Prosthecobacter dejongeii: one gene and its partner. Each later gene encodes a partner of the first gene's protein in a complex. Links are inferred from orthologs where the notes say so. Each region holds a gene or a part of one and is shown in the gene's direction. Other genes may lie near its edges.

Region 1 (8,349 bases):
TCATGGACACGGGTGATGCCCACATGAAAGCGGGCAGCGCCTTCTTGATACCCTTCAAAAAACTTTTCCAGCAATCGGTCCTTAAACTCGACAAAGGAGAGCCAATCCACTTGGAAGCCATCTTTGGTTTCCTCCAGCATGACAGGCACCGGGAACTCCCAGGTGCGGCTCTCGACGCCAAATAACGCATGGGCACCGCTGCCCATCTGGGGTTTAGGGTCCAGTCGAATGAGACCGATGGTATCCACACGGATCGGCCCATCAGGCTGGGCTTTGTAATACATCTCCATCAAAGGTTTCATGGAAGATGCTGCGAGCGTGTAACGCATGCGTTCTTTCATGTCCTTGGCGTTGAGGAATTTCAGCAAAGCCTCAGCCGCAGGCTTGGCCTCTTCGGAGACCTTCATTTGGACTTCCGCCGTGCTCGGGGCCAAAATACTTTGGGGGCTGCTCGGAGCCGCATCGTTCTGCAACGACGGTGTTAATGCTTTAGAAGGTACTTCTGTGAGAACTGGTGATTCCCCAGGAGACATCGGCGGACTTGGATTCAGAGCCGCCATTTCTGCGGGGGAGGGAGCCATGGCCTTTGGCGGCGCGGTTTCACCCGGATCAAAAGCTGGCTTTGGCGCAGGCTCCACGGGGATTTCCACGGGTGGTACTTCTGTCACCGTTGCTTTGGAGGACTCGCTAGATTCAGGTTTACCCACCGGCATGACCACGACTGGAGTCTCCGGCACTTCATCTTTCGGCGGCATGTAACGGTGAACCAATTCCATGATCGGCTCGCGAAACATCCAGCCCGCAGCGGCAAGGAAACCCACTAAAAAAAGCACCGCCAGCGCAAACATGAAAACATTTGAACTGCGGCTCGGCTTTTTGATGGCTCTAGCAGGGCGAGCTGGCGGCGTGGCAAAGTCTCGCCGTGGTTCAGGAATAGCCGCTGGGGCCGGCGCCGTAGCAGGCACTTCTCGGGATAAAAGAGAACTTTGGGGGGAGGAATCACCCATTCCCATGGATCCTAGAGTCGGGAGGGTAGGAGAACCTGGAATGAGGTTGCTGTGAGAGGGGGCCCCTGAGCCAGTAGCCTTTGGTGCGGGAAATGTAGGACTGCCACCGGCAGTGACAGGTTGATTGAGCTCCTGCGGTTGCTGAGCAGGCGGCAGGCCTCCCCAGGCTGCCATCGGTGTTGGAAGCGAAGCAGTGAGCGGCGACTGCCCCTCATTCCTTTTCGGTGGAAGACCTCCGCCTCCAAATCCCGTAGAACCTGGCATGCTGGAAGCAGAAGGAATACCTCCTAGCAAAGTCTGCCCTAAACCTGGCTGCTGCCAGGGGGGAGGAGACTGCTCCTGAGGGCTAGCGGGCGGCCCATTTAAAAAGCCAGGAATCGTAGATGGCGCAGGGAAGCCAGAATTTTGAGGCGGCGGATTAAACTCACCAAGCTGTTGAGGAGCACCCGGAAAGCCGTTGCCATGGGGGGATGATGGAAATCCTAAAGGCGCTTGAGGTAAGAGCCCCCCTCCAGGAATAGAAGCACTGCCAGCGCCTAAGGGAGTCAAATGCTGCGCAATCGAATTGGGCATGGGCATCACCAGGCCCTGGCCCGCAGCAGAATTCAGACTCGGAGGAGCGGCCAACTCAGGCTCCTGAGGGGGGCGGTAAGATGGCTGTACAGGGGCCGGAGTCGTGAAAAGAGAGACAGGGATCGCCGGAGGGACTGCGCTCGGAGACGTAACTGTTTGGCCGCAAATGGGGCAGGGCCCCGTGACCCCAGCCATGTGGGATGGCACGGTGAGGACGTTTTGACACGCACTGCACTGGAACTGAAGCACATCCGAACTCATGACAGGAAAAAAGGATTTCTCAAGATTAAGAAAGTATCACCCATTAGGGCTGTCTCGACAAGTCAGCTTTGGCTATTGTTTAAAAAAACTAGAATTTAAACGGTTTTTACTCGGGAGCATGAAAGTTATACCACAAAGTTCTACACATATAAACATCTCTGATTGTTAAAATGTCAGCATTTGTTAAATAACTGGGAATTCCTATGCCTCAGAACACTTTCCGTGCCAGCACTAAAGAACGCGCGCTGAGGCGCACGGATCGTGCCCAACTCACCAACCTGAGCAGGAATCCTCGTCAGCAAAAATTGAAACGAGTGAAGAGCATGAAGCGGATGCTGGGTGTTGTTCTGCTTTTCCCACTGGCTCTCATCACCGCAGTGACTCTTGGGGAGATGTTGTGGCGGGCGGTGATTCGGCTGGAATTCTGGCGCACAGAGGAGGTCATCTTTTTCTTAGTCGGGGGGCTTGCCTGGGCGGTCACTTATGCTTCGGGGTGGCGTCCGGTCCGCAGCTATGTTTTTGGCCATGAAGTAAGTCACTTGTTAGTGGCGCGGGCTTTCGGAGGAAAGATCCTAGATTGGGATTTTTCTGCGACGGGCGGTTACGTAGAAACCAATAAGTCCAATACCTGGATCACCCTGGCTCCTTACTTGCTGCCTTTTTATTCCCTCATCGTGTTACTCGCCTTCGGTGTGGTGGGGATGTTTTGGAATCTCCATGCCATGCATCATGTGGGAGCGGGGGCTGTGGCCTTGAATTTTAAACCTGTCTGGTTTTTTTACGCCATGTTAGGGCTGACATGGTGTTTCCACGCCACGTTTACTTGGAAAACTGTCTTCATCGAGCAAAGTGATTTGGAGCGGAATGGCGAGTTTTTTTCCATGCTGCTGATCTTCCTGGTGAATGTGCTGCTGCTGGTTGCCCTCTTCATCGCCGCATCTCCTTCACCCGGCCTCGGCATCGCAGAGGTAGGGCGCTGCTGGGTGTCCACCGCCGCCTCCTTGTCGAATTTCTTTCTGGGCCCCTTTTGGTGATCACTTAATGCTGGCGGCATGGGGCACCATCGCTACAAAGGGGGTGCCATGTCTGCTGAAAACGTTTTATCCGTTAGTGAACTCACCCGCGAGATTCGAGAGGTATTGCAGGGGCACATTGGTACCGTCTGGGTAGAGGGGGAGATCAGCAATCATCGGCTGCAAGGCAGTGGACATCAGTATTTTACCCTGAAAGATGCAGGCTCACAGCTTTCTTGTGTGATGTTTCGTGGAGCTCGGAGTTCTGTCCGCTTGTCGGATGGAGCCCTCGTTCAGGTGCATGGGGAAATCTCCGTGTATGAGCCGCGGGGGCAATACCAAATGGTGGTGAAGCAAGTGCAGATGAAAGGGCAGGGCAGTCTGCAGGCGCGGTTTGAGGCGCTTAAGCGCAAGCTCTACGAAGAAGGGCTTTTCGATGCGGATAACAAACAGTCCGTTCCCAAATATCCACGTGTGGTTGCCTTGGTCACTTCCCCCACTGGAGCGGCCATTCAAGACATGCTGAACATCCTTACCCGCCGTGCACCCTGGATTCACATTTTGGTGTTTCCTGTGCGCGTCCAAGGGCAGGGGGTCGAGCATGAAACGATTCGTGCTTTGGAAATGCTCAATGATGCAACGGCATACGGCCTACCGATCCCAGACACCATCGTCATCGGACGTGGTGGCGGCAGCATTGAAGATCTGTGGGCCTATAATGAAGAGGCCCTAGCGCGCGCCATTTTCGCCTCAGCCATTCCGGTCATCTCTGCCGTGGGTCATGAAATAGATTTTACCATTGCCGATTTTGTGGCTGATCTGCGTGCTCCCACTCCCAGCGCTGCGGCGGAGCTTCTGGCCCCGGATGTGACGGAGATCAAACGTCATTTCGATTCGCTCTCTCGACGCCTCAGCGGGCAGGTCACCACCTTCCTGGATCGGCACGAACAGACGCTGGATTTTATGGCGCGTAGTGCGCTGAAAACAGCTCCGGCTTATCAATTGCAAACGGCTGAGCAAGCCGTGGATGAAATGGAGGCTCACCTGAAGGAAGCCTCTCGAGAGCAACTTCGGACGCTGGTAGATGAAGTCCAAGAGCGTCAGCAAATCATTGCGGAGCATCATCCCCGCATCATGCTCATGGAGGCTGCTCATCGCCTAGAGCACCAAGCCCGACAGGTGCAGCAAAGCATGATGCATCGGCTAGAACGCCTAACCGACCAAGTTAGTTCACGCGCTCAATTGATCAAGCATTTGGGGCCGGAATCCATTCTCTCACGTGGATTTTCCTACACCACCGATGCCCATGGGAATGTCATCCGCGATGCGCGGGAAGTCGCCGCTGGTGAAACGCTCGTCACGCGTTTACAGCAGGGCACTGTCAAAAGCACCGTCGTGTAAAATCACGCTTTTTTCAATACATGCGCAACTGAACTTCAAGCGGTGGGTTGGAATAGCTGTCGTTGAAAAAACACTCAGCCTACCCAACTATGAAACCGCACAAGTCCGTCTATTGTCTTCTTGGTTTGCTCTCCTTAAGCGCAACCTTGGCCATCGCACAGGAGGGGGAACGCAAAGGTCCGCCTCCCGGTGGTGAGGGTGGCTCTGGCAACCGATTGGGCGAGTTTCTAAAGCGCGCAGACACCAGCGGCGATGGCAAGATCAGTAAAGAAGAATTCGGTGCCCTGTCGCGTGGAGGTGGTGATGAGCGCTTTGCCAAAATGGATGCTAATAGCGATGGTTATGTGGACCAAAATGAGATCGCTACCATCGCAGAAAAAATGCGTGAAGGCATGCGCAATCGCCCTGCTGGCGAAGGCGGCTCACGCCGTCCACCAGGAGACCGGCCAGAGGGCGGCCCAAGACCAGAGGGCGACCGTCCTGCGGGCGGACCGGAAGGTGGCCGCCGCCCGGAAGGTGGCCCTGGAGGTCCTGGGGGTGCCATTATGATTGATGAAGTGTTTGGTCGCATGGACAAAAACTCGGACGGCACCGTGGATAAAGCGGAATACTTGGAATTTTCCCAGCAGGAGATCGAGTCTCGTTTCAGCCGGGTGGATGAGAATACGGATGGTAAATTAACTAAAGAAGAAATGAAGGCAGGCATGGAGCGCATGCGTAACATGATGAGAGGACCAGGCGGGCCTGGTGGTCAGCGTGGTCCGGGTGGGGATGGCGGGCGCGGGCCTGGAAGTGAGGGTGGCCCCCGTCGCGGTTCTGACGGTGGCGAAGGGGGATTCCGCCGTCCACCTTCTCAAGAAGGTGAAAAAGCGTCCCCTCGTCCTGAATTTGAACAGCCGACCTCTAAAAAAGATCCAGCTTAATTTGTCTGAGTGAGGTCTCGACCTCCCTTTCATAGGCGGAATTCCTGATCGGGAATTCCGCTTTTTGTCTTTTGGGCATTGCAAGAAGCTACAGGCGGTGACGTCTATGCTTCGTGCTTGTGGCACCCTCATCCTATGCGCTACCTGACTGCTTTTTTTCTGCTACCGTCTTTGTTGCTCCACGCCAAAGATTTTCCTGTCGAAGATGTAGTTAGTCTGGAATCCGCTGCAAAAATAGCCTCGCCAGGGGATAGGATCGTGCTTCGAGAAGGAGTGTGGAAAGATGCGGTGGTGAAATTTCAGGGAAAGGGCACTGCCCAGGCGCCCATTACCTTATGTGCTGCGATTCCAGGAAAAACGATTTTCACGGGAGCCTCTGCTCTGAGGATGGCTGGAGAGTATTTAATCGCAGAAGGTCTTTGGTTTAAAGATCCTGATTCTTCCATTGGCGATAGCATTGAGTTTAGGGTGGATTCCAAGCATGTAGCCACGCACTGCCGATTAACCAATTGTGCCATCACCATGTCGCCAGAAGCAGCAAATAAAACGGACAAGGAATCGCGCTGGATCGGACTGTACGGCAGTCATAATCTCGTGGATCGTTGTCTAGTGGAGGGGAAAGTCACCAAGGGAACGACACTTGTTGTCTGGTTGGGGGGAGAAAACACAGGCCACCACATCATTGAGAACAACTACTTTGGTCCGCGTGAGAAACTTGGCAAAAACGGCGGGGAAACCATTCGTGTGGGAGATAGTAAAACCTCCATGGAGACAGCCTCCTGCATTGTGCGGCAAAATCTCTTCGTCAGATGTGATGGCGAGGCAGAATGCATCTCCAATAAATCATGTGGGAATCTGTATCAGGGAAACAGCTTCGTCGAAGTCAGTGGCACCCTGACGTTGCGCCATGGCAATGGCTGTATCGTCGAGAAGAATGGTTTTTTTGGCCACGGTGCCAAAGGCACCGGGGGCATCCGGATCATTGGGGAAGATCACATCGTGAGGGAAAATTATTTAGAAAGCCTCACAGGCGATGAAACTCGCTGCGGCATCACTTTGATGATGGGGCTGCCGAATTCACCCGCAAATGGCTATTTCCAAGTTAAGCGTGCTCGTGTGGAAAACAATACCTTGGTAAATTGTAAGCACCCGATTCTCATTGCGCTTGAGGGGGACAAGGTACCCGGAAAGCCCTCCTTACCACCCATAGAATGCGTCATCATCGGCAATAAAATTCATGGGGCAGAAACCCAAGTCGTCGAGGCTCGTTGTGACCTTGCGGGTATCCGGTGGGAGGCGAATCATTTCCATGGCAAAGCTTTAGGAATCCCTGAAACCGAAGGTATCGCATGGGGAAAAGAGCCAGACATTCAAAGGTTGAAGGCCCTAGACCGCAAAGCCGTGCAGCCAAGCTGGTGGGAATAGCTCTTCGAAGAGCGATGTAAGTGCGCAAGTTGGGGGGAAAGACACGCGTTTTTAACTCATGAATCGCAACGCTTCACCTTTCGATCTCACGGGTCAGCGTATCTGGGTCGTCGGTGGAGCAGGTTGGTTAGGCCAGTCCACCGTTTTACTGCTCGCTGAAATGGGGGCCAGTGTTTTATGTGCGGATCTGCCAGGGCGTAGTTCCGCTTTTTTAGAGAAAGCTGATTTTGCTGGGGATATTAGCCCTGTGGATTTGGATGCTCACGATACTGAGGCTCTGGAGCCATTCGTTCGTAAACATCAAATCAGCCATGGAGTGCCGCATGGGTTGGTCAACCTAACCTACGCGGCCACACCCAAGAGGCTATCTGAACTCACGACCGCTGATTTTGATCAGGTGAATCATGGAAATCTGACTAGCACCTTCATTCTCACTCGAGCTGTGGCGGAACTGATGGCTGCTGCGGGGCAGGGGAGTGTGGTGCTATTTTCCAGCATGTATGGAGGGGTGGCTCCAGATCCACGCATCTATGAGTCACCATTGAATACTAATCCGATCGAGTATGGTGTTAATAAAGCTGGAATACGCCAAATGGCGCGCTATTTGGCAGTGCATTACGGCAGTCGTGGCGTTCGCTGCAATTCCATTTCTCCCGGTCCCTTTCCCAATCCAGGAATTCAGGCAACGCAGCCCGAATTTATCGCGAGACTGTCGCAAAAGGTTCCTTTGGGCAGAGTTGGTGCTCCCGTAGAAATCGCCGGAGCCGTAAACTTTTTGCTGAGTGACGCAGCCAGTTTCATCACTGGAATTGATCTGCCCGTGGATGGCGGTTGGACGGCTTGGTGAGGCCTGTTTTTGGATTTAATTCGGAAAGATGAAAAGTCGTCGGATGCCTGTAAAATCAGGGTACGGATGACTTTGTGAAATTTTTCACAAATAAGTCTTGCCTCTCTTCTTCCCGCTGCTAAAACACACTCTGCCGACTCGGCCCGCTATTTGCTATGGACGTAAGTTTTCCCTTTTCCTCATCCGCCATCCTGCTCGCTGAAGTGAGCCGTAGGGCCGTGTCTTTGCTTGGTGGCGGAGATAAGGAAAGCTTTTGGGCTTTCGTGACAAACTCCTGTTTCGTTGCTGCTTTGGTTGTTGGAATCATCATTTGGGTGGCCAACAAGGCGACATCCAGGATGACGCTCATTCCTCATCCTTGGCAGAATTTCTTCGAGTCCATCATCGAGGCTGTTTACAATCAGGTGGAGGCTATTGTAGGGCCTAAGCAGGCTCCTCGTGCCTTCCCTCTCTTGGCGACCTTGTTCATCTTCATTTTGGTGGCTAACTATTTCGGCCTGCTGCCGGGCGTGGGCACGATTGGTTGGGGTCACGGTCACGGAATGCTGAGCTTGGATCATGTTAGCGCGCCTCTGCTTCGACCAGCGACGGCGGATCTCAACATGACTCTTGGCATGGCGCTCTGCTTCATGTTGATTTGGTTCTACCTGACCATTCGTGAGCTTGGTGTTTGGGGCTTTATTAAGCATACCTTCGGTCCAAAAGGTGGGGCAAAAGGCTTGATGGGCATCTTTATCGCGCTGGTATTCTTGCTGGTTGGAGCTATCGAAATCGTTTCCATCATGTTCCGTCCGGGTTCGCTTTCCTTGCGTCTTTTCGGTAACATCTATGCGGGGGAAACTCTTCTCCACACCATGATGACTCTAGGCGAGATGTTCAAGTTGGGTAGTGTTGGGCAG
Region 2 (15,532 bases), on another replicon or contig:
AGAGGTAACGGACTTTTTAGACCAGCCGCCGCCGTTCAAGGGGCCCCTGGCACTAAATGTCTCTGCCGAAGGCCAGGGGGCAACGCCGCTGAAAGTGAATGGAGAACTGACCGGCGAGCGCCTGTCTTTTGAAACTTATCAATTGCCGAAGCTCCGGAGCCTCTTTTCGTTGACGGGTAAAGAGGCCCGCTTTGAGCTACCTTCTTTGGAATTGGGCACGGGTAACGCAGTCACCCTGACTGCCACGATGCTGATGCAGGACGCGATGCCTGTGCAGGCCAACTGGACTTTGAATGTGGCTGATCCAGCGGACCTGATGAAAACAATTGGCCTAGCTCCATTGGAGAAGGTCGTGAAGGGCAGGGTGGAAAGTGTCGGGTTGGCAAAGTTCAATATCCAGGATTTGAGCGCCCAAAATTATCAGGGGCTGGTGGCAGATCTAAATCTGAAAGTCAGCGAGGCTGCTTACGGTGAGGGGCAGTTGCAGGGGGTAGCCTTGCAAACACGAGTGGAAAAGGGCCGCGCTGTGGTGGATGTGGCGAGGGTGCAGCTAAACCCGAAAAATGCGGTGAGTCTGACGGGGGGCATGGACATTCAAGCTCCCTTTGCTTTTACGGCTCAAGGGGATATTGGCCTACCTGAACTGACGGCAATGAATGCGCTGCTGAAAAGCGTGGGTGCACCCGCAATCGAAAGTGGTGCGATGATAGGTGACCTGAAAGTAACGGGGCAACTCAAGCCTTGGTTGTGCCAGGGCACGGTGAAGGTGGATGCAACAACCGTGCGCACGGCGACCATGCCTCAAGCCGCAACAGCGGTGGTAGAGACGACCTTTGAAGGCACCCGAGCGAGTCTGCAAAAGCTGGAGGCCAGCCTGGGACCGTGGCGGTTGACCGCTACGGGCACGGTGGATGATAAGCAAGCACAGTTGGCCGAACTGAAAGTGTGGCAAAACCAAACTTTGCTGTTGGATGGTGCCGTGAGTGCCCCGTTTGACGTGATCCAACCCGACGTGGTGAACGGCCAACCGATCAAGGTGGCAATCACGGCCAAAGATCTGCGTTTTCACGAGATCTTGGCTGCTGCCGGTATCCAAGACATTCCTGCGGGGATTTTGAATGCGGATATTCAGGTCCATGGGCGGTTGGAATCCGCGCAGGGGCGCATCTTTGTGGAGGTGAAGGATGTGACTGTGCCAAAAGGGCCGAAGGCATTTCGACCTGCGACATTGCGTTCCGAAACCCTTCTGGAAAAGAAGCGTGTGAAGACGCTGACCACTGTCACTCAGCCGCCTTTGCAACCGCTGACGGTGGAAGGTGATTTGCCTCTGGATGTCGCAGCGCTGGTGAAGTCTCCCCAGACACTGAATGAAACACCGCTGAAATTCAGTGTGAAGCTACCCGAGACCGACTTGAGCTTTTTGCGAGAGTATGCGCCGGACATGATCCGCAGCATTCCCGCGCGCGCCAAGATTGATGCGGAGGTGACGGGAACGGTGGGCAAGCCGATCGTGAAAGGTGAGGTGGATGTGGATGTGACGGAGGTGGTGTGGGCGAAACCTGACCTGCCTTCCGTGCGGAATGTGAGGGTGCGGATCGTGGGCAATGACCGCAAGATCACGCTGGAGGACATTTCGGCGGTCTTGGCGGGGGGGCGTGTGAAATTAGACGGAACCGTGGATGTGACGGACGGTGCGAACCCAGCCCTGGACCTGAAGGTGGAGGCGAGGGAAGCGCTGGTATTTCGCGATCCGACAACGTCTCTGCGGGCGAATGCAGATATTACTTGCCGGGGAACTTTGCAACAAGCCACGGTGGCAGGCGTGGTGGAGGCGGTGCGTGGCCGTGTCTTCAAGGAGATTGACTTGCTGCCAGTTTTGAAACTGCCTGCTGACGTGCCTCCAGTACCTCCGGATACAAGTCGCAGTGAGGCTAAGCTGACGTTGCCGCCACTGCTGAAGGATTGGATCTTTGATCTGAAAGTGCGTACACGCGATCCGCTTTTAGTGGCGGGTAATTTGGCCAATGGGGCGATCTCTGCAGATGTGCTGCTAAGTGGGCGGGGATCAGCTCCTCAACTGACAGGGGGGGCAACGATTGATCGTCTGCTGCTGAAGCTGCCCTTCAGCATGGTCAAGATTACGAAGGGTGTCATCACTCTGCGCCCAGCGCACCCCTTTGATCCTGACTTGGACATTCGAGGGGAGTCCCGGATCGGCAGCAACGAGATTACTCTTTACATTTATGGCGACTCGACGAATCCAAAGACGCGGTTCACCAGCACTCCGCCGATGACTGAGCCGGACATCGTGACCTTGCTGGCCACGGGAACGACGCTGAATGGATCTGCGAGTGAACTTGCGTCCGAAGCGGCCACTCGCGCTGCATTTTTGTTTCTGAGTGAGTTTTACCGGAAGACCTTCAATAAAAAGAAGGTGGTGCGTGAAGAACCGCCTCGGCTGAACATGACATTCAATCCTTCAGGGGCAGATCGTAGCAGTGACAGCGTGCAGGCGACCTATGATCTTTCTGAGCGGTGGCGTGTCACTGGGCGATTCACGCAGACAGGACGCATGAAGGCATTGCTGGGTTATGTGTTGCGATTTGGCAAAGCTGCGCAGGCAATGGATGCGCGCCCGTCTTCTACCATAGGCACGCCGACAAGCCTGAGCCCGATGCCACTTCCTGCTCCTGGGGCACCTGCTCCAGCGCCAGTGGCAGCACCTGCCCGATGATGGATATGGTCGCAGGGAATGAAAGCATTCGTGCTGACTAAAACGCAGACACATTCGCCTACATCGAGGGCAGTGCCTGGAAGGATGCAGGATTGATGAAGCAAATTAGACCGATTTCCAAAAATCTTGTCCGAAAAGCGGCGACGGGGTGGGACGATTGGCGGTCACCGCAAGCGGGACTTGGCTGTTATCGTCAAGATAGCAGCCTGCGTTCTTGCCTTGCCACTCATCCCACCGCGCCCGCCTTTTCGATCGGACAATCTTTTTGGAAATCGGTCTAACCTTATGCTCTTTCGAGAGCGGCGAGTTTTCTTTCCAATTCCCGAATGCGCTCCATCATCTCAGGAATTTTGGCAGGGGCGGAGAGCATGCGGCGGCCTTCCATGAGAGGCTTGGCGGGGAAGCCAGTGTAGGCACCAGGTTCGGTGATGTTTTTGGTGACGCCAGCCTTCGCCAAGAGCGTGACTTGGTCGCTGATCTCCAGATGCCCGGCAATGCCGACCTGACCAGCGATGGTGACATGACTGCCGATGTGAGTGCTGCCAGAAATACCGACCTGGGAGACGACGATGCTATGCTGACCAATCACAACGTTGTGGGCGATCTGGACGAGGTTATCAATCTTTGTACCTTCACCGATCCAAGTGCGGCCAAAGCGGGCACGATCAATGGTGGTGCAGGAGCCAATTTCAACATCGTCATCAATTTGGACGATGCCCACTTGCTCGATTTTTTGGTGTCGGCCTTGGCTGAATTGATAACCAAAGCCATCGGTACCAATCGCGGAGCCGCTGTGGATGATGACGCGATTCCCGATCTGAGTCATGTCCCGGATGGTGCAGTTGGCATGGAGGACGCAGTCCATGCCGAGCCTGGCCCCGTGGCCGATGAAAACGCCCGCATGAATGGTGGTTCCGTCTCCAATGATGACATTTTCCTCAATGACCGCGCAGGGGCCAATGGAGACCTGTTCAGGATTGAACTGCGCGGACTGTGCGACGACTGCGGAAGGATGTACTCCCGCATGAAATTCACGTGAAGGTGGACCAAAAAAACGGATGACACTGGAGAACGCCAGGGTGGGATTCTCGACGCGGATGAGGGCTATGTTTGGGAGTGGCTCTGCAAAGTCCGCTGCCACTAGAGCCGCCGTTGCACGGGTGGAACGAAGCGCATTGAGATAACGCTCATTTCCTAAAAAAGTAATATCGCCGGGCTCAGCTTCTGAAATCGAATTCAGTCCTGAGATAACTCCTTCTGGATCTCCTTGGAACAATTGTCCGCCGACCAATTCAGCCAGACGTTGGTGCGTGATGGAGGTGCTCATGCTTCGCGAGACAGAAAAAAGGGCACGCCGGAAATCGCTTCGGCGTGCCCTGAATAAGTAAGGAAAAAATTAGGGCTTCTTCGTTTCCTCAGCCTTTGGAGCGGCGGCAGCGGCCGGAGCGTTTTTATTGAGCTCGACCACGATCTGGTCGGTCACGTCCACGGCATCTTTGTAGTAGATAAGCACAGGAACGGTGGAAAGGCTCATGCCAGACTTGTCAAAGATGAAGTCGTAGCCTTCGGTCTTCGCTTTGTCACGGACGACGACGAGGATTTCATCGTAGATGCCACGACGGATCTGGACGTCTTCCTGCTTGAGCTGGGTGGAGCGGCGGTTCTGCTGCTCGCCGATTTCCTGTTCCAGAGTGCGCAGTTCCTTAGCCTTTTCATCGAACTCAGCCGCTTTCTTAGCGCGGGCATCCGGTGTCATGATCGGATCGCTCGCTTCCTTCTTCAGCTTCTGCATGTCTGTCATCAGATTTTTATAAACGGCCCAGCGGTCGTTCATTTCCTTCTGAGCCTTATCCACATTGGACTTGAACTTTTCAGCAGCATCTTTGGTTTTGTGAAACTCAGAGAAGGCTTTGGACATGTCCACGACGCCGAATTTAAGGTCGGCAGCGCTGGCGAGGGTGAGGCTGGTAGCAAGGAAGGCTAAAGTCAGAAGACGAATCATAGAGAAGGATGAGAGGGGTCGGAAAGGGGTTTTGTTCAATGCGCTCAGGTAGGGAGAGTTAGAATTTGTATCCCATGTTGAACTGGAAGCGTGGGCTGTCGCCCGTGAAGTCGTCCTTCACAAGCGGCAGGCCGAGATCCAGGCGGATCGGGCCGACAGGGAGGAACATGCGCAGACCGATACCGATGTTCGAATAAACTTCTCCATCACCGACGATAGGACCGCCGTTTTTCACACCACCCACACTCGCATTGGTGGCAGTGATGTCTGTGGAAACATAACCGACGTCATAGAAAACGGCGCCACGCACTTTTTCGATGATGGGGAAGGAATATTCAATACTGGCGTAAAGCGAGACGTTACCACCGATAGGCTCACCGGTGCTGTCTTTAGGACCAGCTTCACGGTAGTCATAACCACGCAGGTTATTGGCACCGCCGAGGAAGAGACGCTCAAAGATAGGTACGTCCGAGCTAGAGGTGCCAGAGTTGCCCCAGCCGTCCACAAAACGAGCCATACCTTCGAAGCTGAGGATGGTATCACCTGGGAGGGAGAAGAACTGCTGACCACCGATGTTACCGCCCCAGACTTCGACATCGCCACCGAGACCAGAGGCCATAAGGCCAGCCTCAAACTTGTGCCCCTTGCGAGTGATGAAGACGCTGTCGCGAGTGTCATGGACGAAACCGAAGTCCACTTTGCTCTGGATGAATTCGCCATCTTCGTTGCGGATGAGCTGGCTAGGATCTTCGTCATCCTGAACATTCAGATCAATGCTCTGAAGGGTGTAGGTGGTCTCGAAGTAAGCGTTTTCACCGATGGGCTTGCGCAGGCCCAGGGAAAGTCCGGCATTGGTCTGCTCATAGCGGTTTGCCTGAGACAAGTAGAACATGTTGCGATAGAAGAGCTCTGTGGTGAAGGCGAGCTTTTGACCCAGGAACCAAGGCTCCGTGAAGGAGAGGTTGAAGTCCTGGCGGCGTGGGCCGTAGCGGATGTTCATGTTAAAACGCTGACCGGCGCCACGGAAATCACCCCAGTCGGTGATGTCAAAGTTCGTCTGAGTGACGTCAATGAAACCGACGATGCTGTCGATGGAACTGAAGCCTGCACCAAAGTTCACAGAACCGGTGGGTTTCTCTGCGACGTTGACTTCGATGTCCTTGAAGCCGTCCACCTCGGTGGAGACTGGGCGGACGGTGAGGGGATTGGCCTCGCCCTTGCCTTCGAAGTAATTTAAGTTTTCCAGACGGGTCTGGGCGGTTTCCATCTGCACGGTGTTCAACTCATCGCCAGGGGAGAAGGGAAGCTCACGACGGATGACTTCATCCTTGGTCTTCATGTTACCGCTGATGTTAACTTTGCGGATGAAGGACTTGGTGCCTTCATAGACACTGTAAGTCACATTGAGCTTGCCTGGGCCGGCATCGGAAAGGCGTGTCTCCACACGAGCATCGGCATAACCACGGGAACCATAGTAGTCCTGGATCATTTTTTCGTCGCCACGGACGTCACTGCCTGAGTAGGCGAAGCCTGCTTCAGTGAGGATCGCGGGGGTCAGTTCGTCCTGAGAGAAGATGGTGATGCCTTCGATGGTGACGGCTGCCACGTCGTATTTGGTGCCTTCCGTGATTTCAAAGACCAGGGCCACTTTGGTGTCGCTCTCTGCTTCGCGACGATAACCCACTTTCACATAGACATAGCCTTCGTCCTGATAGGCCTGTTCGATTTTGCGCACGTCTTCGAGGACGGCTTGATTGTCCAGCTTGCCAGCTTTGCCCCAGAGGCGCCAGAAGGTCTTCTCTTTCGAGGTGAGCTTTGACTTCAGTGTGCGGGCGCTGATGGCGTTATTGCCTTCAAAACGAATGTCACCGATGAGGCCACGGCCACCTTCTTCAACCTTGAACAAAACACTGGAGAAACCTTCCTTGCTGGATGGCGTGACGTCATACGTCACCAGCACGTCGGAGAAGCCTTTCTTCTGATACATCTCCAGGATCTTTTGTTGGGCGGCGCTGAGCTTGGCGTCATCCACTGGATCACCGACCTTCACCTCGATCTCTTTGCGAAGCTTGTCGTTGTCAAAAGCGGCATTGCCCAGGAAACCGATCTCACCGATGCCGCCACGGCCAGAGATGGTGACGACTACACGGACACCACCAGCGACGTTCACGGCCTGGATGTCCACGTTTTCCACCGCCCCGGTTGCATAAAGGGTGCGCAGGTCACGCTCGACAGACTCATCGGTGTAAGGCTCACCTTCCCGGGTGGACATCTGGGCCCGGACGCGGGCTGGGTCCATGGTAGCTGCGCCTTTGAATACGACATCCACCTGACGGACGATACGGCGACCAGCGGCTGCTGGGGACTCCAGAGAAACCTGGGCGTGAGTGCCAACGGTGGCGAATGTGACGAAGGCAGCGACCAAGAGCGGACGCAGAGCGTTTTGGGGAGAAGAGAGGACTCCGTGGATCATAACGACGTGAGAGGTGTTCGGGAGAAGGACTGATGACCCCGAGCCTAAAGAGCAAGGAGCCCCGCAGTAATGCTGACCTTCACAAGGGGCGTCAAGGTGTAAAAACAGGTTTGATCTCTAAGTTACACAAAAGAAAACCCACCGAATCCTGGTGGAGGACGGCGGGTTTTGGGAGAAAAACGCGTATTTTAGCGCTTAACGGAAGAGTTCGCGGAAGAACCCACGGGTCTCTTTGCGGGCGTTGTCCGTCCAGTTCCAGGTCTTGCGGGCGGCGCGTTTGACGGCGCGGGCAGCGCGTTCGCCTTCGTCTTCTGGAGTGGTAGCTGTGCTGGGGACGCGTGGGGACCAGTCCTGGAAGGTGACAGCGCCGGTTTCTGCGGAGACGACGACGAACCCGACTTCATATCCTGTGTCATCTTTCAGCGCCATGCCCCACTCTGGGGTGCCGGTTTCGCTGCTGGTGGCCAATTGGTAGTCAATGCTGGCGAAGGTGGTCTGGGCGAGTGCTGCGGATTTAGCGGCGACCACTCGGGCATCGGCACTGCGGTAACGCAGTTTTGTGAAGTCGAGTGGGCGGGAGGGCACACGGTCTAGGATGCGGGTGCCTGCACCTGCGGGGGCAGCTTTCCAAAGAGCACCTTCGAGCTTGACGGAAATGCGGAGGATATCTTCTGGGCGAAAGGCATCGCGAGAGTAGGCAGTCCATTCCGTGGGCTCAGCGGTGGCCCCGGTGCCTTTCAAAAGGAGGAGGCTTTCGGCCGTGGCTGTGCCAAAGCTCTGGGCGACGGCTACGGGGACTTCAGGATTTGCCTGAAGGCCGGAAATGCCGGCAATAAAAAGAAAAGATAGGGATGAAAGGATGGTTTTCATGGTCGCAGAATCATAAGAACGCTGGCAAAATGAATCAAGACAGGTTTCTTCTTCTGAAGATCTCTGTTTTTTCCTGCTTGCGGCTGCTGCCTGTGTCCTGATAATGCGCGCCCTCGAATCACTCCCTCCTTATGAGCGCCGCTGCCCCTCCCGAATCTTCCTTTGAACAGGCCATGGACCGCCTGGAGGAGATCGTGGCGCTGATGGAGGGAGATCGCATGCCGCTGGATGAAATGGTCTCCAGCTATGAGGAAGGCATGGGCTTGCTGAAAGTCTGCCGACAAAGGATCGAGGTGGCGCGACGCCGGATCGAGATGATCACGGCCGATGCTGAGGGAAAGCCTGCATTGGCTCCTTTCGATCCCGCGACGGCGACTGAACTCCCTGAAGACAAGCCCCGCGCTACTGCTCCTGCACGCAAAAAGAAGCCTGCGGAGCCTGAGGAAGACACTGACGACATCCGACTTTTTTGACACCACGTGGATACCACCCTGCCCGCCATTATTTGCCCTGCTGATCTCAAAGCTCTGCCGCTGGAAAAACTGCCTGCGCTAGCTGAAAAGATCCGTGCCACTCTGATTGAGACCCTAAGCCAGACGGGGGGCCACCTTGGTCCTAACCTGGGCGTGGTCGAGCTCACCCTTGCTATGCATCGTGTGTTTGACACGCCGAAGGACAAATTTGTCTTCGACGTGGCTCACCAGGGGTATGTCCATAAGATGCTGACGGGCCGCTGGGATAAGATTCACACCATCCGCCAGTATGAAGGTCTGAATGGCTTTCTACTCCGCAGTGAGAGTGAGCATGATTGTTATGGAGCAGGCCATGCAGGTACAGCTCTGGGCGCTGCCCTGGGCATGGCCACTGCACGGGACCTGAAGGGGACCGATGAGCACGTGGTCTGCGTTTCTGGCGATGCGGCCTTTACCTGCGGCCCGGTGTTTGAGGCCCTGAATAACATTTCCTCTCACACGAAGCGCCTCATCACGGTGCTGAATGACAATGAGTGGAGCATTGATAAAAACGTCGGTGCCATCGCCAAATATTTCAACACCATCGCTACCCATCCTGGTTTTGCCAATCTGCATGACAAGGCGGCGAAGTTTGTGGAATTTGTCCTCGGCGACGGAGCCCGCAAACTGGCGGAGCGGGTGGAGAATTCGGCCAAAGGATTGCTGCTGCCGCAGAGCGAAGGTGCGCACAATCGTAGCACATTGTTTGAAGAATTTGGCATTCGTTATTATGGTCCTATCAATGGGCATGACCTGCCTTTGCTGATCCAAACGTTTGAGTTTTTGAAGACGCAGAATGAGCCGGTGATCCTGCACATCCTGACGGAGAAGGGGCGAGGTTATAAACCGGCTCTGGAAGATCCAGGTAAGTTCCACGGTCTGGGCAAGTATAACATCGAGACAGGTGAGGTGCAGGCCACGGATAAGCCGACCTACTCACAGATCTATGCGCGCACGGTGACGGACTTTGCCAAGGAAGATCAAAAGATCGTCGCCATCACGGCTGCGATGCCTGGCGGCACGGGGTTGATGGCCTTCAAGAAGGAGATTCCGGAGCGGTATTTTGACGTGGGCATTGCGGAAGAGCACGCGGCTCTTTTCGCCTGTGGCATGGCTGTCCAGGGACTGCGCCCTTTCCTAACCATTTATTCGACCTTCATGCAGCGGGCTGTGGACATGATCCTGCATGACATGGCCATCCAACATCTGCCGGTACGGCTTTGCATGGATCGTGGTGGTCTCAGCGGAGATGATGGCCCGACTCACCATGGTCTTTTCGACATCGCTTATCTTCGTGCGATTCCTGGCCTCGTGCACATGCAGCCGAAGGATGAGGATGAGTTTGTGGACATGCTGTGGACGATGGCCAACTACGACAAGGGGCCGATCGCCATCCGTTACCCTCGTGGCAATGGCCCGGGGATGACGCCCAAGGCGAAGCCACATCTTCTTGAAATCGGCAAAGCTGAAGTGGTGGCCGATGGTCACGACGTGGCCCTCATTGCCCTGGGCGACATGTTCGCAACGGCTGAATTGGCGAAGAAGGAACTGGAGGCCAAAGGATATTCCGTGGCGCTCATCAATCCGCGCTGGATTAAGCCTCTGGACCATGCCGTCATCGAAACCTATGCCCGCAAAGTGAAGGTGGTGTGCACTCTGGAAGACCATGTGCTGATGAATGGATTTGGCTGTTCTGTGATGGAGCAATTGGCCATTGCTGGCATCACCACGCCGGTGGTGCGAGTGGGTTGGCCGGATGAATTTGTCGAGCACGGCACGCCTGCCATCTTGCGCAAAAAACATGGCCTCACGGTGGAAAACACGGTGGCGCAGGTATTGAGTAAGTTGGCCTGATCTACCAAGCCCCTCGAGAATGTTTTGAAAAACCGCTGCCGGAAAACGACAGCGGTTTTTTAATGAACATAAGGCTCGAAGGTTGGGCGTGGAGGGTGCTTGAAGGTCGGAGCAGAAAAGGATGGGACTTTGGGCTACCGGGCCTGCCAGCGCCGCCACAGCACGCCCCAGAGCAGAATGGGCACGCTAGCGCTGAGGGCGATGGCCCAAGTGGGGCTGGCGTGCCCGAGATGGCCGATGGCGGCAAAGGCGAAGCCCAGGGGCAGGGAACCGCAGGCCAGGGACAGGACAAAGGTCCGCCAGGGCATACGTGTGAGGCCCGCCAGGCAGGCCACGGCCTCCGGCAGCACGGGGGCCCAGCGGGAGAGGGCCACTACCCAGCCGCCGCGCTGGGCAAAGAAGGCCTCGCCTTTCGCAAGCCCCACCTCCCCAGCGATCCAGCGTGCGGCGGGTCGCCCCAGGCCCCGGCACAGAGCATAGGCCAGCAGGCCGGATAAAAACGAGCCCGCCGCCGCGATGAGGCCGCCCCAGGCCCAGCCATACATCCAGCCCAGGGCGGACATGACGACGGTGCCAGGGATGGGTAGCACGATGTCGCTCATCAGCAGGGCCATGCCTGCCGCCCAGGCCCAGTGCCCGTATTGGCCCAGCCAAGTGCGGGTGCCCTCCAGGCTCAGCGTCTGGTCAAAGGCTGCGCCCCAGACCAGGAATGGCCCGATGATGCCGATGAGGATGAAAAGAATGAGGGCCCAAAAAGCGCCGGGACCGCGCGGTGACGTCATCCCGCATGAAGGCCCGCATTTCCCTGGGATGCAAGGGGGCGCTGCGGGGCGTGCAGTGGCTGTGAGCTCATTCATCATTTGCCATCTGGCCGTTTCAGGCCATTCGTAGTGAAAGACATGTCCTGTAAAATTGACCCCGCTCTGCACACGGAAAAAAAGCCCGACTGGATCCGTGTGAAGCTGCCCCGCGACCCCGTTTTCTGGAGCACTAAATCCCTGATTTCTGACCTGAAACTGCACACTGTCTGCGAAGAGGCCCAGTGCCCGAACCGCTGGGAATGCTGGAGCCAGGGCACGGCCACCTTCATGATCGCCGGTGACCGCTGCACCCGCGCCTGTGGCTTCTGTGCCGTCAAGACCGCCAAGCCTTTCGCCCTCGAGGCCGATGAACCGCAGCGCGTGGCCGCCGCCACTAAGCGGCTCGGTCTGAACCACGTCGTGATCACCGCGGTTGCCCGCGACGATGTGAAGGACGGCGGTGCCGAGCACTTTGCCCGCACCATCGAGGCTGTGCGCGAGGCCGTGCCGCACATCACCATCGAGATTCTGGTACCTGACTTCAATGAGAAGGAAGACTCGCTGGATGTGGTGATGCGCGCCCGCCCGCACATCTTCAATCACAACCTGGAAACCGTCGAGCGCCTGACCCCCCTCGTCCGCAGTCGCGCCCAGTATCATCGCAGCCTGAAGGTGCTGAAACGCGCCAAGCAGATCTCTCTGGACCTGGGCACCAAGTGCGCGACGAAAAGCGGCCTCATGCTCGGCCTCGGTGAAACGGAGACGGAACTCTTCCAGGCCATGGATGACCTGCTGGAGCACGACGTCACGGTGCTGACTCTGGGCCAATACTTGCGCCCCTCCCCGCAGCATCTCCCCGTCATCGAATACATCCACCCGGACACGTTCGAGAACTACAAAGAGATCGCCCGCAAAAAAGGCTTCCGCCACGTCGCCAGCGCCCCGCTCGTCCGCAGCTCCTATCATGCCGCCGACTTCAAGCCGGAGCTGGATGTGGAGTAGGGGTGGGAAATAGACAATCTAAAAACATGGGATAGCCGTGTTCCTATGGATCTAAGAAACTGGGTAAACCGGCTACATCTCTTCAGGGTAGTTTGGGCTATAGGTGGCCATGCAGGTGATGGCGACTCCCTGGATGTTGCCTATCGGTATCACAGTTCCGATGAGTTACTGAACTTCTTCCGCTTCCTCGGTCTTGAGCCCGTGGTCTATGCGGAGAAACCGCCACAGCCCGAGGTAGGGGTTCCTTATCCCGGGGATGTCTATGACCAGTTTCCCTTCCTGGTTCAAGGCACTGAATGGATTGAGCAACCGTCTCATTGCCAAGTCGCCGGTCAGGCCGTCTTCATATATGCCCATGGTGGTGAGGTCACTCTGGGCGTGCATGATGGTTTCGAAATTACCGACGCCGCCGTGGCTCGGGCGGAGATGCTCGAAAAGCTGCTGGAGAAGGCTCCGTTGGAGAGGATTGATCCACCCGTGGACAGTCGGCGATGCATCTGCCCGAAGCATCATCCAGAGTACTTCGAGTGATCTTTGAAAGAGGTGGGCTGGAGAGATCCAGCCGCAAAAGGATCTTCGATCCAAATTGTAATCGTCTTCAAGCACCCGCCCGATGATCTTGGGTAAACCGTTTAAACCTAACCATGTTTGCTTCCAGAATAGGCCGCATCACCCGGAAAGCGGGCCGGGTGGAGTTTGTCATCCATAACCGCTGGCCTTATGCGGCCATCCCTGCTTTTCTGGTCCTGTACTTAATCTGGTTGGGAGCAGGGGTGTTTATGCTGGGCGGCATCCTGGGTTTTGTGTCTCCGGAGACCATGACTCCGGTGACCCGGACATTTCTTTGCTTCTGGACCTTGGGCTGGGCGGTGCTCGGGGCACTGAGTTGCAAGGATGGTTACCGGAAGGCGTTCGTGCGGGTGGAAGGGGTGGCTGACAAGGACGGCCTTCGACTAGTGCGCCGTTCGATTCTAGGCCGCAAAACCTGGACCTATGCCTGGAGCCAGATTGATGGCGTCACAGAAGTGGTGATCGACGGCAAGTTTTACCGGCATGTCGCCCTCTACGTCGAAGGGAAGCATGTGGATCTCGACAGCCACCTGGAACCCAAGACTGCCCAGGCCCTGGTGAATGCTTTGGAGGATGTGAGGGAAGAGGCCTCTTCTTGAGGGGGGGAATGTGGTCTCTAAAATCCCTCATGTGGATGAACAGCCCTGCTTCTCCTCTGTCTGAAACTGGCGAGTTTGCCTGTCTCACCAGTATCCTTGTCTGAAATGAATCATCTCCTCATCCTCGTTCTGTTTCTCATCGGTAGCCTTGGCGCTCAAGCGGGAGAATACCGTTTCAGATGTCAGGGAGTAGTCACGGGCCTGTGCGATCTCATCTATGATGCGGAAGGGAGGGAAACGACGGTCAAACTCGATTTTGTGGATCATGAATCAGCGGCGGTTTTTCAGGCTCTTCAGAAGAAGCGGATCTATGGCACCAAGGGATTTGAAGACCACCAGGGAGTCAGGTGGGAGCAGGGCATCTTTCTTGTGGGTGAGTTCGCCTCTGAGAAGAAATGGACTCCATCGGCCCCCAACATGGCACAGAGTGAAGCCTATCGCGATTTCAAGGTGACGGGGGTCAAACTGGTTTTCCCTGTTTGGCGTTTTCAGGAATGTGAAGAAGTGGAGGATCCTTCAGCACGACCTGTATTTCTGGAAACTCACTTCAGCTTTGAATCGCTTTTTCCTCTGGGATTAAAGCATGCGGGAAAGCCGATTGATTGGAACAAACACACGGTTGTCAAAGGTTCTTGAAGGCTTGCCGGAGCAAGGCTGAGTGTGTGATAACCATTCGGAGCACTTTGCACAGCTTTCAGAGGTGGTTCGCCGACTGATCTCTGATTTTGGGCTGTGCAGTTCTTCCATCTCTGATAAGACTGGAAAACACGGTCCCTGATCCAATCACACGTTATGCCTGATCCCTCTGATTCCAATCCTCGGTCCTTGATGCTGGGGCTGGCCCTGGTGGGTTTGCTGGTCACGGGCCTTGCTGGGGGTGTGCATGCGTTTCTTTCGGCGTCGCCTTTTGGGCTTTGGGCCTCGGTGGGGGCTTTTGGTTTTCTGGCGCATCTGCTGGCGAAACAGAACCGGGCTTGATTCCCCTGAACTCTGGGCTGGTCAACAGGTGGATTTGGGTTTTTATGATGGCTCTGATGCCGCCTTGCCGGGTCTTTTTAGATCCGGGAGTCTGCGTTGCTACGATCCCTTTCCGCCATGTCTTCGACGCATTCTTTGAACTCTGTGGTCAGCACCGGGCGTGTGCTGCCAGCCAGTCCCCAACAGGTCTTCGCCGCCTTTCAGCAGCCGGATCGGCTGGCGCAGTGGTGGGGACCGGAGGGGTTTACGAACACGTTTGAGCGGTTCGAATTTGAGCCGGACGGCCAGTGGGTCTTTATGATGCATGCGCCGAATGGGGCGAACTATCCGAATGAGAGTTTCTTCCGGGAGATCGTGCCGGATGAGAAGATCGTGATCGAGCATGTGGTGAAGCCCTGGTTTCGGCTGACGGTGACGCTGACCCCGCAGGGGGAGCACACGCATCTGGCCTGGGACCAGGAATTTGAAAGCCCCGAATTTGCCGAGCGGATGCGGCCGCTGAGTGACACGGCCAATGAGCAGGTGCTGGATCGGCTGCAGGCGCTGCTGGCGGGGGGGGGAGTGGCCTAACCAAGTGGTTCAAAAAAATCATGAAAAGCATTGAGGCTAAAAAGAAGCTGTCAGCGCAACTGCGTGAGGAGCAGTTGGCCACGCTGGAGACCCGTTTTGAAAAGAACCTAAAGCGCCATCCGGGAATGGAATGGGCCCAGGTGAAGGCCCGGCTTGAAGCCAAGGCGGAGAAGCTGTGGTCCCTGCATGAGATGGAAAGCACTGGCGGTGAACCGGATGTGGTGGGGCACGATGCGAAGACGGGGGAGTATGTCTTTTTCGATTGCTCGGCAGAGAGTCCCAAAGGCCGTGTGAGTTTGTGTTACGATCGCGAGGCGCTGGATTCGCGGAAGGAACACAAGCCCAAGGACAATGCGGTGGACGTGGCCGAGGCCATGGGCATCGAGCTTTTGACTGAGGAGGAGTATCGGGATCTGCAGAAGCTGGGTAGCTTTGATATGAAGACCTCGAGCTGGGTGCAGGCCCCGGCGGACATCCGCAAGCTGGGCGGTGCCCTCTTCGGCGACCGCCGCTTTGGCCGCGTCTTCATCTACCTACAACGGCGCGCAGTCCTACTACAACGCGCGCG

Evidence for each region.
Region 2: the proteins of xseA (region 1) and xseB are in contact, whole or in part, in a cryo-EM structure (PDB 8TXR), measured with the Escherichia coli proteins. The link is inferred for Prosthecobacter dejongeii from one-to-one orthologs.

What each region holds. Positions count from the first base shown.
Region 1 is NZ_JACHIF010000008.1:164,335-172,683, forward strand. Bases 2,249-5,089 are described here. They hold xseA (exodeoxyribonuclease VII large subunit), read left to right. Parts: upstream 2,249-2,923; coding sequence 2,924-4,255; downstream 4,256-5,089. Other genes in these bases: HNQ64_RS17785 (hypothetical protein), read left to right, coding at 2,249-2,875; HNQ64_RS17795 (EF-hand domain-containing protein), read left to right, coding at 4,345-5,089. Outside these bases: HNQ64_RS17780 (hypothetical protein), read right to left, coding at 1-965; more of HNQ64_RS17785, read left to right, coding at 2,045-2,248; more of HNQ64_RS17795, read left to right, coding at 5,090-5,178; HNQ64_RS17800 (polysaccharide lyase 6 family protein), read left to right, coding at 5,314-6,603; HNQ64_RS17805 (SDR family oxidoreductase), read left to right, coding at 6,662-7,450; atpB (F0F1 ATP synthase subunit A), read left to right, coding at 7,606-8,349. UniProt on the Escherichia coli protein: Bidirectionally degrades single-stranded DNA into large acid-insoluble oligonucleotides, which are then degraded further into small acid-soluble oligonucleotides.
Region 2 is NZ_JACHIF010000002.1:599,113-614,644, forward strand. Bases 7,157-9,881 are described here. They hold xseB (exodeoxyribonuclease VII small subunit), read left to right. Parts: upstream 7,157-8,210; coding sequence 8,211-8,552; downstream 8,553-9,881. Other genes in these bases: bamA (outer membrane protein assembly factor BamA), read right to left, coding at 7,157-7,209; HNQ64_RS07680 (hypothetical protein), read right to left, coding at 7,405-8,079; dxs (1-deoxy-D-xylulose-5-phosphate synthase), read left to right, coding at 8,559-9,881. Also shown: HNQ64_RS07660 (translocation/assembly module TamB domain-containing protein), read left to right, coding at 1-2,734; lpxD (UDP-3-O-(3-hydroxymyristoyl)glucosamine N-acyltransferase), read right to left, coding at 3,018-4,061; HNQ64_RS07670 (OmpH family outer membrane protein), read right to left, coding at 4,131-4,736; more of bamA, read right to left, coding at 4,795-7,156; more of dxs, read left to right, coding at 9,882-10,445; HNQ64_RS07695 (TVP38/TMEM64 family protein), read right to left, coding at 10,580-11,227; lipA (lipoyl synthase), read left to right, coding at 11,345-12,247; HNQ64_RS07705 (hypothetical protein), read left to right, coding at 12,293-12,778; HNQ64_RS07710 (hypothetical protein), read left to right, coding at 12,892-13,416; HNQ64_RS07715 (hypothetical protein), read left to right, coding at 13,522-14,052; HNQ64_RS07720 (hypothetical protein), read left to right, coding at 14,209-14,394; HNQ64_RS07725 (SRPBCC domain-containing protein), read left to right, coding at 14,512-14,964. UniProt on the Escherichia coli protein: Bidirectionally degrades single-stranded DNA into large acid-insoluble oligonucleotides, which are then degraded further into small acid-soluble oligonucleotides.